Regions from separate parts of the Mesorhizobium sp. BR1-1-13 genome, predicted to be linked through region 3. Evidence: predicted binding sites of a transcription regulator. Region 3 holds the regulator's gene; each other region holds the start of a gene.
The links. The regulator LexA, encoded in region 3, represses DNA repair genes until DNA is damaged. The targets are predictions, from matches to a motif close to TGTTCNNNNTGTGTTCNG.
Positions count from the first base shown of each region.

Region 1: LB533_RS12985 (ATP-dependent helicase) is a predicted target of LexA. The motif match lies at 1,521-1,538, and genes of this name have one in related genera.
Region 2: LB533_RS04545 (sel1 repeat family protein) is a predicted target of LexA. The motif match lies at 1,636-1,653, and genes of this name have one in related genera.

Region 1 covers NZ_JAIUIH010000004.1:465,495-468,769, forward strand. Annotated here, with positions in the region: gene LB533_RS12980 (glucose/quinate/shikimate family membrane-bound PQQ-dependent dehydrogenase) at 1-1,396, opposite strand, end outside; gene LB533_RS12985 (ATP-dependent helicase) at 1,579-3,275, shown strand, end outside.
Region 2 covers NZ_JAIUIH010000002.1:10,445-13,719, reverse strand. Annotated here, with positions in the region: gene LB533_RS04565 (AMP nucleosidase) at 1-284, opposite strand, end outside; gene LB533_RS04560 (hypothetical protein) at 386-580, opposite strand; gene LB533_RS04555 (hypothetical protein) at 635-793, opposite strand; gene LB533_RS04550 (DUF2147 domain-containing protein) at 1,001-1,342, opposite strand; gene LB533_RS04545 (sel1 repeat family protein) at 1,788-2,054, shown strand; gene LB533_RS04540 (branched-chain amino acid ABC transporter substrate-binding protein) at 2,453-3,275, shown strand, end outside.
Region 3 covers NZ_JAIUIH010000010.1:102,913-106,187, forward strand. Annotated here, with positions in the region: gene LB533_RS21995 (TetR/AcrR family transcriptional regulator) at 1-656, opposite strand, end outside; gene lexA (transcriptional repressor LexA) at 1,122-1,862, shown strand; gene LB533_RS22005 (ComEC/Rec2 family competence protein) at 1,856-3,275, opposite strand, start outside.

The DNA of each region.
Region 1 (3,275 bases), on a different contig from region 3:
TGGTGATGTCGACCAGGCTCGGCTGCGCTGGCACGTCCATGTCCCACAAATCATGGTGCACGGTCTGGCGCACCCATTTCAATTGCCCCGTATTGAGGTCGAGCGCGGTGATCGAGGAGGAGAATTTCTCGACATTGGCGCTGCGGCCGGCGCCGAGCTGGTCCGGCGTCTGGTTGCCTAGCGGTATGTAGAGCAGGCCGAGTTTTTCGTCGGCACTCGGCGTCGACCACATGTTGGGCGAATTGGCGGTGTAGGTCTGGCCTGCCGCCAGCGGCGTGGTCTGGTCGGGATTGCCGGAATCCCAGTTCCAGATCAGCGCGCCGGTGCTGGCATCGAAGGCGCGGATGACGCCGGAGGGCTCCTGCGTCGAATAATTGTCGTTGACGGCGCCGCCGATGATGATCTTGCCGCCCGATATCAGCGGCGCCGAGGTCGAATAGTAATAGCCGGACTTGGGATAAGGCATGCCGGTCAGAAGGTTCAGCGTACCGCCTTCGGCAAACGAGGAGCAGACCTGCCCGTTGGCGGCGTCGAGCGCGATCAGCCGCGCATCCGAAGTCGGCAGGTAGACGCGGGCCGCGCAAGGCTGGCCGGGAGCGATCTTGGCGTCGGCGTAGTAGGAGACGCCGCGGCAGGTCTGGTGCTGGCGGTCCTTGTCGAGCTTGACCTGGGGATCGTAGCGCCACTTCTCCTTGCCCGTGGCCGCATCGATGGCGATGGCGAAATTGTGCGGCGTGCAGATGTAGAGCGTATCGGCGATCTTCAGCGGCGTCACCTGATAGGTGGTCTCGCCGACATCGTCGGGACCTTTCACGTCGCCGGTGCGATAAGTCCAGGCCGGCTGCAGGTTGGCGACATTCTCCGGCGTGATCTGGTCGAGTGGCGAATAGCGCTGGCCATAGGGCGTGCGGCCGTAGAAGTGCCATTCGCCGGCAGGTATGTCGCCGCCGAGATCAGCCGCCGGGGTCACCTTGTCGGTGTCGAGATTGCCGGCAATATCCTTGGGATCGGTCGTCATTGAATAGCCGGCAACCGCCAGCGACGCCAAAACGGCGAGAATGAGCGGCGCGCGGCCATCGGGACCAACAAGGCCCCGCCTCGCCCACGGCGTCAGCAGCCACAACGCGACGAGCACGATGATGCCGCCGCGCGGCCCGAGTTCCCACCAGTCGAAGCCGATTTCCCAGACCGCCCAGGCAAGCGTGCCCAGCACGATCGCGGCGTAGAGCCAGAGCGCGGTGGATCTGCGCCGGTAGAGCAGCCATGCGGCGATGAGGAAGGCGATGCCTGATATGATGTAGTACCAGCTACCTCCCAGTGAAGCCAACCAGATGCCGCCGGCGCCAAGCGCGAGGCCGATGAGGAGGAGAATGAGGGAGGTGATGGTGACAGCCAAGATGATACTCCTTCGACTGTTGCACGCCTCGAGGCGGCCGTGGGCAGCAGGATCCCCTCCCTGCCCTTTGCGCAGCTTTCCCTCACCCGCCCTGCCTGTCAAGCAGGCCGGAAACAATCAGGGGTGGAACAAAACGTAGACAGTTCTGGTCTTTCTCCGCCGAATCACTACATTCGGGGGCGATGTCCGGCTTTTCCGAAGACATGCCCTTTTTCGATGAACCCGATGCGCGGCCCACCGCCCCGTCGGGCATCGCCGCGCGCGCCATGGCTGCCCGCAGCGGCCACAACAACGCGCCCGACTATCTCAAGGGATTGAACCCCGAACAGCGGCTGGCGGTGGAAACGACCGAAGGCCCGGTTCTGGTGCTGGCCGGCGCCGGCACCGGCAAGACGCGCGTCTTGACCACCCGCATCGCCCACATCCTGGCGACCGGAAAAGCCTTTCCCTCGCAGATCCTGGCCGTGACCTTCACCAACAAGGCCGCGCGCGAGATGAAGCAGCGCATAGGCATCCTGATCGGCGAAGGCAATGTCGAGGGCATGCCCTGGCTCGGCACCTTCCACTCGATCGGCGTCAAACTCCTACGCAGGCACGCCGAGCTTGCCGGGCTGAAATCAGACTTCACCATCCTCGACACCGACGACGTCGTGCGGCTGATCAAGCAGTTGATCCAGGCCGAGGGCCTCGACGACAAGCGCTGGCCGGCCAAGCAGTTCGCGCAGATGATCGACGGCTGGAAGAACAAGGGGCAAGGCCCGGCCGATATCGCCGAGGGCGATGCGCGCAGTTTCGCCAACGGCAAGGGCCGCGAGCTCTACAGGGCGTATCAGGAGCGCCTGCAGACGCTGAACGCCTGCGATTTCGGCGATCTGCTCTGCCACCCGATCCGCATCTTCCGCGCCAATCCGGATGTGCTGAAGGAATATCACAAGCGCTTCAGATACATCCTCGTCGACGAGTACCAGGACACCAACACCGCCCAATACATGTGGCTGCGGCTCCTGGCGCAACGGCCAAATAGCGGGCGTAGTGCGACGTCTACGGATTTGCATTCGGCCGAAGGCCGCAAGCCCGACCGGGCGTTCGAGCCTTTGCGAGGCCCGCGCGGAGGGCCCGCGCCGGCAGGCGCGGAACAGCCCGTGAGCGAAAACAAAGTCAATATCTGCTGCGTCGGCGACGACGACCAGTCGATCTATGGCTGGCGCGGCGCGGAGGTCGACAACATCCTGCGCTTCGACAAGGACTTTCCCGGCGCCACCATCATCCGGCTGGAGCGCAATTATCGCTCCACCGCGCATATCCTCGGCGCCGCTTCGCACCTCATCGCCCACAACGAAGGCCGCTTCGGCAAGACGCTGTTCACCGATCGCGACGATCCCGAGGATGGCAAGGTCAACGTCCACGCAGCCTGGGATTCCGAGGAGGAAGCGCGCGCTGTCGGCGAGACCATCGAGGCTTATCAGCGCCAGAAGCATAACCTCAACGACATGGCGATCCTGGTGCGGGCGTCTTTCCAGATGCGCGAGTTCGAGGACCGCTTCGTCACGCTCGGTCTCAACTACCGCGTCATTGGCGGCCCGCGCTTCTATGAGCGCATGGAGATCCGCGACGCGCTTGCCTTCTTCCGCGTCGTCGCGCAAGGCGCCGACGATCTCGCCTTCGAGCGGATCGTCAATGTGCCCAAGCGCGGCCTCGGCGAAACCACCATCCGCCAGATCCACGACACGGCCCGCGCGCTGCGCGTACCGATGTTGGAAGCCGCCGCCAAGCTCGCCGAGAGCGATGAATTGAAGCCCAAGCCGCGCGCCGCATTGCGCGAGGTCGCGGCCAATTTCGAACGCTGGCAGAAGGCGCTGGAAACCACGCCGCACACCGA
Region 2 (3,275 bases), on a different contig from region 3:
ACCAGATAGCTTTCGAACAGGCTCGGCTGGGTGATGGTGGTGGAAAAATGCCCCGGCGTCGGCATGTGGCCATAGGCCTGGCGTGAATCGATTTGGGTGAACGAATTGGTCGTGACGCCGATCTCCGGGTAGAAGGCGCGGTAGCGCTTGCTGTTGTCGCCGCCGGCGGCGAGTGCCGCGAAGGAGTCGCGCAGGAACTTGGTGTTTCGCTCGTAGAGTGCTTGCAGTGCCGCGACTGCTTTTTCAGCGGTGTCGAAGCTTTGCCGGCCAAAAGGCTCGGGCATGACGACAGATTCGATGGCCTGGGGATAGATTCGCTTTTCCATGGCCCAATATAGAGATTTGGAATCGCAGTTGGGAGGGGTGTCCCGATCGAAGGCGCAATTTATCCGCGCTGCAGGCTGACCAGCAGCACGAAACCGACGCCGGATTTCTTCATGGCTGGCGCCTCGATCGTGGAACCGGCATCGGCACGCATCATCGGCACAGCCAGGACCGGCGCGGCAAGAAGCACCAGGATGAGCGCCGCCCGCGGCAGAAGCCGAACGGTCTTGAAGAGGTTTGCGGCGATGCGGTTCATGGTCTTTGCTTTTCTTTCGAGGTTTTGTGTTTGGTCAGGTCTTTGGTTTCTGTCTCAGGGGCGAAGGGTGGTCGGGCAGGCGAGGCGGCAGGTTCTGGAACTGGCCTCGTCCCAGGAACGGGCCGAACGGCCCGCTTCGGCGACGAGGATGGCGAAGAACATTCCAAACAGGCTCACCAGCAGGCAGACGATGGTGAAGCGGCGGGCGAGCATTGGTCGTGTCTCCTTCAACACGCAGGAGAATGCCCGGGCACGACTGAACCGGCCCTGATGCCGGCGTTCATCTGCCGTTCAAATTGGTTGATGAGTTTTGAGGCGGCGCTGGCCATAAGGAGCATGGCCGCCGGCACAGCGTGCCAGGATCATGAAACGAAAACGGGGCCTGCCGGCCCCGTTTTCATGTCGCAAGGATGGGGTCGATCAGAGCTTGTGCCAGGTCTGACTCTTGCAGATCAGCCCGCCGAGCACGCAACCGCTCATTTTCAGCGAGGTGCCCGACAGCGTCGCCTTGCCGGAGTAGGTCTTGTCGTTTGCCGGGTCGGTTATGCTGCCGGTGTATTTGTTGTCGCCGGACGCCTTGAGCGAACCGATGGTCTTGCCGGCATATTTGCCAGACTTCAGCGTGATGGAAAATGAACCCGAGCCCCCGATGGCCGCGGTATCGCCGGCCTGCGTCTTCCAGTTTCCCTCGATCGGATCGGCCCAGGCCACACCGGTCAGGATCAAAGTGGCCGCCAGGGCCAGGCTTGCTTTTCGAAACATCTTTCCTCCCTTGGATACCCGGCAGGAGGCTCCGCCCGCCGGTCTGCCGCTTACGCAAACGTAAGCTAATCCAGCTCCCTGCAAAACAAAAGCGGTGCCGCAGCGGAAGCTTTGGCAATTCAGAAGCGTCGACGGAAGCAATGTCGGCGGGGAAATGAATGCATGCATGCGCGGCGTTTGTTTCGCGTGGTTAGCGGAGTGTTGATTCCGCTCGCGAAAATTTTCGTCAAATTTGGCGCTATCCGGCTGAATCGCTGGCTTTGTATCCTTAACGAATTTCCACGTTTACCTATTGTTTTAGCTTTGTTTTCCTCAAATTAAGCACGCCATTTAACGACGGATTCAAGCCTGAGCGGCATTCTCGAAAGCATCGAAAGAGCAGCCCGGACAGACAAACGGAGGCAGCTCTCGGGAGCCAGACAGGGCCGGAAGAGAGGGTTGAAAAATGGCACGTTTTGAAATGCTTGAAGCAGGCTTCGGCGCCATGGGGGCAACTGCCCAGGCCGACATTCTTTTCGAACTGGGGATGATGTATGCGACGGGCCGCGATTGCGAGACCGATGTCGTGGCCGCCCACAAATGGTTCAACATCGCCGCGATCAAGGGTTCGGCTCGCGCTGCGGAATTGCGCTCGGAACTGTCGGCTGCAATGTCGAAGGTCGAGATCGCCAAGGCGCTGCGCGAAGCCCGCGAATGGATGACGATGCACTGAATTTGGAGACAAGGCAGGGCGGCCTTCCGGTCCGCCGGGCAAGGACAAGGCCGCGGTAAGACGGCCACGCGGCAAACCAAGAACGCGGCACGCCCGACAGGGCCAGCGGCGCGGCGGCCATGATCCGGTTTTCGGAAAGATCAAGGCCAGCAGGAAGACAGGGAAGGCGAGTTGGGTTCGAGTGCGGGGGCGCTTGAGAAACAGCTCGACAGGCAAAGCCGCGACCGGCCGGAACAAGGCCGGCGCGGCTTTTGCCTTTTTGCTCCAGCGATGCTTCGCAGGCCCAATCGAGCGGCGTCAATGCGCCTAGACAGGCCACACGAAGGATGAAATTGTCCGGCCTCTCTGGAAGAAGCGTGGCCGGGGCGGCCGCGCGTGAGTGGAGGAGTCATACCACAATGAAAAAATTGAGTATTTTGAACGCGGCCATTTTCGGCCTGATGATGAGCACGCCGGTCGCCTTTGCCGACGACATCACCTTTTCGGTGGTCGGTCCGATGACCGGACAACTCGCCACCATCGGCGATCAGTTCAAGCAGGGCGCGCAGGCTGCCGCCGACGCGATCAATGCCGCCGGCGGTGTTGACGGTCGCCAGATCAAGCTCGATATCGAGGATGACCAGTGCGACCCGAAGCAGGCGGTTTCGGTCGCCAACCGTATCGTCGCCAACGGCGTCAAGTTCATCGACGGCCACGCTTGCTCGGGTTCGAGCATTCCGGCTTCCGCCGTCTATGCCGAAGCCGGTGCCCTGATGATGAGCCCGGCCTCCTCGAACCCGGTGCTGACCGACGCCGCAGCGAAGGCCGGCTGGCCGACGATCATGCGCCTCTACACGCGTGACGATGCGCAGGGCGCCTTCATAGGCCCGTGGATCGCGAAGAAATATGCCGGCAAGAACGTCGTCATCCTGCATGACAAGAGTGCCTACGGTCAGGGCGTTGCCGATGCGGTCAAGGCGACGATGAATGCCGGCGGCCTGAAGGAAGTGGACTATGAAGGCATCAACGCCGGCGAAAAGGACTATTCGGCGCTGGTCACCAAGCTTAAGGACCTCAAGGCCGACGTTGTCTATTTCGGCGGTTATCACCCGGAGGCTGGCCTGATCCTGCGCCAGTCGGCGGAACAGGGTATCAAGTTCCAGCTGATCATGCCCGATTCGATAGCCTCGCCGGAGTTCTGGCAGGTTGCCGGCCCGGCCGGCGAAGGCACCATGTTCGTCT
Region 3 (3,275 bases):
TGAGAAGAGCGCCCCGGAAACGGGCCGGCTGTTTTGCCGCCGGGGCAAGGGCTGGCCGCATAGAGGCGCAAGAACAGGGTGAACGCCCGGTTCGATCTTTGCTCGATTTCCGGCCGAGGCAACTCCTCGAGCACCCCGACGATCCGGCGAACCTGGAGATCGCCGATCAAAAGACTGATGTAGATGTCGGCGGCTTCGACAGGATCGTCACAGGCGATCAGGCCGGCCCGACTTGCGGTTCGAAGCAGGTCGCCGACAAGCGGCATTATGGTATTGCGGCCGAATTGCGCGATCGATTGGCCCAGCGTGCCTGTATCGTTGACGTCGCCGGCTGCGGCGCGATTGAGCGCCACCGCCTTGTCGCCCGTCACAAGGGTCAGCAGGACTGGCCCGAGCGAATTCAGGGTTTCGAGTGGATCGCGCGCTTGGTGAAGAGCGTCCTCCAGCAGCTTCCTTGCTTCTCCCGCATTGGCTTCGATCAAGGATCGAAACAGGACCTGCTTGTTGCCGTACCAGTTGTAAAGGGTTTCGTTCGAGGCCGATGCCCGCTTGGCGATGGCAAGCAGGGAGGCGCTTTTGTAGCCGGTTTCCCGGAGCACCGCATAGGCGGCCTCCTCTATCCGTTCGCGTCGCGCGGCCTGCTTCGGCGTGGTCATTGGTGTTCCTCTTCGAAAACCGTACATTATTATACGGTTTAGTCAAGCGAACGGGAAGCAAGGAGCGAACGAACGCAGCCCGTCGCGTCCGGTGATGTCTGGCCACTTTCCGGCAGGAAGTTGGCATTTTGGTTTCGTTTCGTTCACGAGCCGCGGAGATTTTGATCCGCCCCGAAAGGCAGCCGGCACCTGCCGGTCACACAGTTTTCAGGCTTGTACCAAGAGTGGAGATCGGCCGGGCCACAGGCCATTAACCAAAATAGTTTCAAAGAGCCTGAGAGCGCATTGACGACGGATCGCGTTGGCAGGATGCTGGCTGCGGGAGGGCGTTTCGTTTCCGCCGCCTTAACAAATTCATTAAACTTTAAATGGTTGCGGAACACAACTGGAACAGATAGTGTTTGTTCTGGGTTTGTTTTCTGATTCTGGTTCCAGACCCTTCGTGCAATGCCTTTGGGGGCCGCCATGCTCACGCGCAAGCAACATGAACTCTTGATGTTCATCCATGAACGGCTGAAGGAAAGCGGCATTCCGCCGTCCTTCGACGAGATGAAGGAAGCGCTGGACCTCGCCTCCAAGTCGGGAATTCATCGGCTGATCACAGCGTTGGAGGAGCGCGGCTTTATTCGCCGCCTGCCCAACCGGGCGCGCGCACTGGAGGTGCTGCGCCTGCCGGACTCGATCGCGCCGGGTCTTAACGCGGCAAAGAAGTTCTCCCCGAGCGTCATCCAGGGCAGCCTCGGACAGGGCAGCCCTAGCCGGCAGATCAAGCCGGCGACGTCTTCGCGTCTGCCCGCTGCCGGCAATGACGACGACGCGGTTTCAGCGGTGTCGATCCCGGTCATGGGCCGTATCGCTGCGGGCGTGCCGATCGACGCTATCCAACATCAGACGCATTCCATTTCGGTGCCGCCGGACATGATCATGGGCGGCGAGCACTATGCGCTGGAGGTCAAGGGCGATTCGATGATCGAGGCCGGCATCTTCGACGGCGATACGGTCATCATCCGCAACGCCGACACCGCAAGTCCCGGCGAGATTGTCGTGGCCCTGGTCGACGAGGAGGAAGCGACGCTGAAGCGCTTCCGTCGCAAGGGCGCCTCGATTGCGCTTGAGGCCGCCAATCCGGCCTATGAAACACGTATTTTCGGACCGGACAGGGTCAAGGTGCAAGGCAAGCTGGTCGGACTGATCAGGCGCTACTGAGCGGGTTCGGCGGTGGGCTTTTCGGGTTTACGGTAAGGCGGCAGTCCCCTTGCCTCACGTGAAAATTTTCGCTGTTCGTGCCAGGGCCGATATGGCCTGTCGACGGCAAAGCTGACCTGGGCCGGTGCCGTCGCCGATTGCTGGTCGAAGAATACGGCGGCACTTCCCTTGCGAGCGAGCTGCCGCTTGGTGATGACGAGAACCAGCGGATTGTGGCAGGGGTCGTAGCCCCCGGGGTCGTTGATGACGATCAGATCCGCATAGGCGCAGGCCCTCCAGGCATCCTTGCGATCCTCCACCTGCGCAATGATCGCCCCGGAGGGATGCCGGGCCATGCACAGGCCGGTGAAACAATAGAAAGGCGCTCCCGCCGGAAGTTGCGCGGGATCGAAGATGTCGAACTGTCCGTCTCCGCTGCCGAACAGCTCCGGCGCAACGATGGTTTCGGATTTCAGCGCGCGTTTCCAGTTGTCGACCGTGAATTCGTTCGGGCGCGCCCGGTTGATCGCGAGCTCGCCGCCGCCGATCGGCAGCGCCACCAAGCGGGCATCCTCCGAAATCAGCACGTCCGGCGTGCGCGTGTCCGAGACGGTCAACAGGCCGGCGAGCGCGAAGGGAAGTGCCGCCAGCCGCAGCCATGTCGTGGCCATCGTCGCGATGACCAGGGCGATCGCCACCAGAAGAACGGATTGCTGCGAAATCAACCCGACCGCGTCGACCGGCGAGCGTTGCGAGATCCATCCCGATATGGCGATCATCGCGGTCAGTCCCTTGCCCATCAGATAAAGCGATGGTCCATCGAACCCGAACGGCATCAGCAGCGCACTGGCAACCGCAAGAAACATCACGACGGAAACGATCGGCATGACTGCAAGATTGGCGAACAGGCTGAGCGGCGACACGCGCTGGAAATGCCAGATGGCGAAAAGCGCCGTGGCGCTTCCCGCGATGATCGAGGTCATTGCCAGCCCACCTGTCGCCAGCAGCAGTTTTCGCGTCAGGAGGCCGGGCAAGGTCCGTTGCGGCGGCGGGGTCCGCGCTTTGTCGGCTTTGCGATCCGACCAGCCGGCATAGGCGCCGACCAGGGCCGCGGTGGCGGCGAACGACATCTGGAAGCTCGGCCCTACCACCTCGTGCGGCGACACCACGATGACGGCGATCGCCGAAATCGCCAGGTTGCGCATGGTGAGTGCCGCACGATCGAACAGCACGGCGATCAGCATCACCGCCAGCATGATGAAACTCCGTTCGGCGGCAACGACGACGCCTGAAATGACGAGATAGGCAGCGATCGAGAAAAGGGCGGCTGCGGCCGCGTATTTCTTGACCGGCCGACGGGAAGAGAAGTTCGGGAACAAGGCGAAGCCGCCGCGCAGCAGACCCATGACTGTGCCGGCGACCAGCGCCATGTGC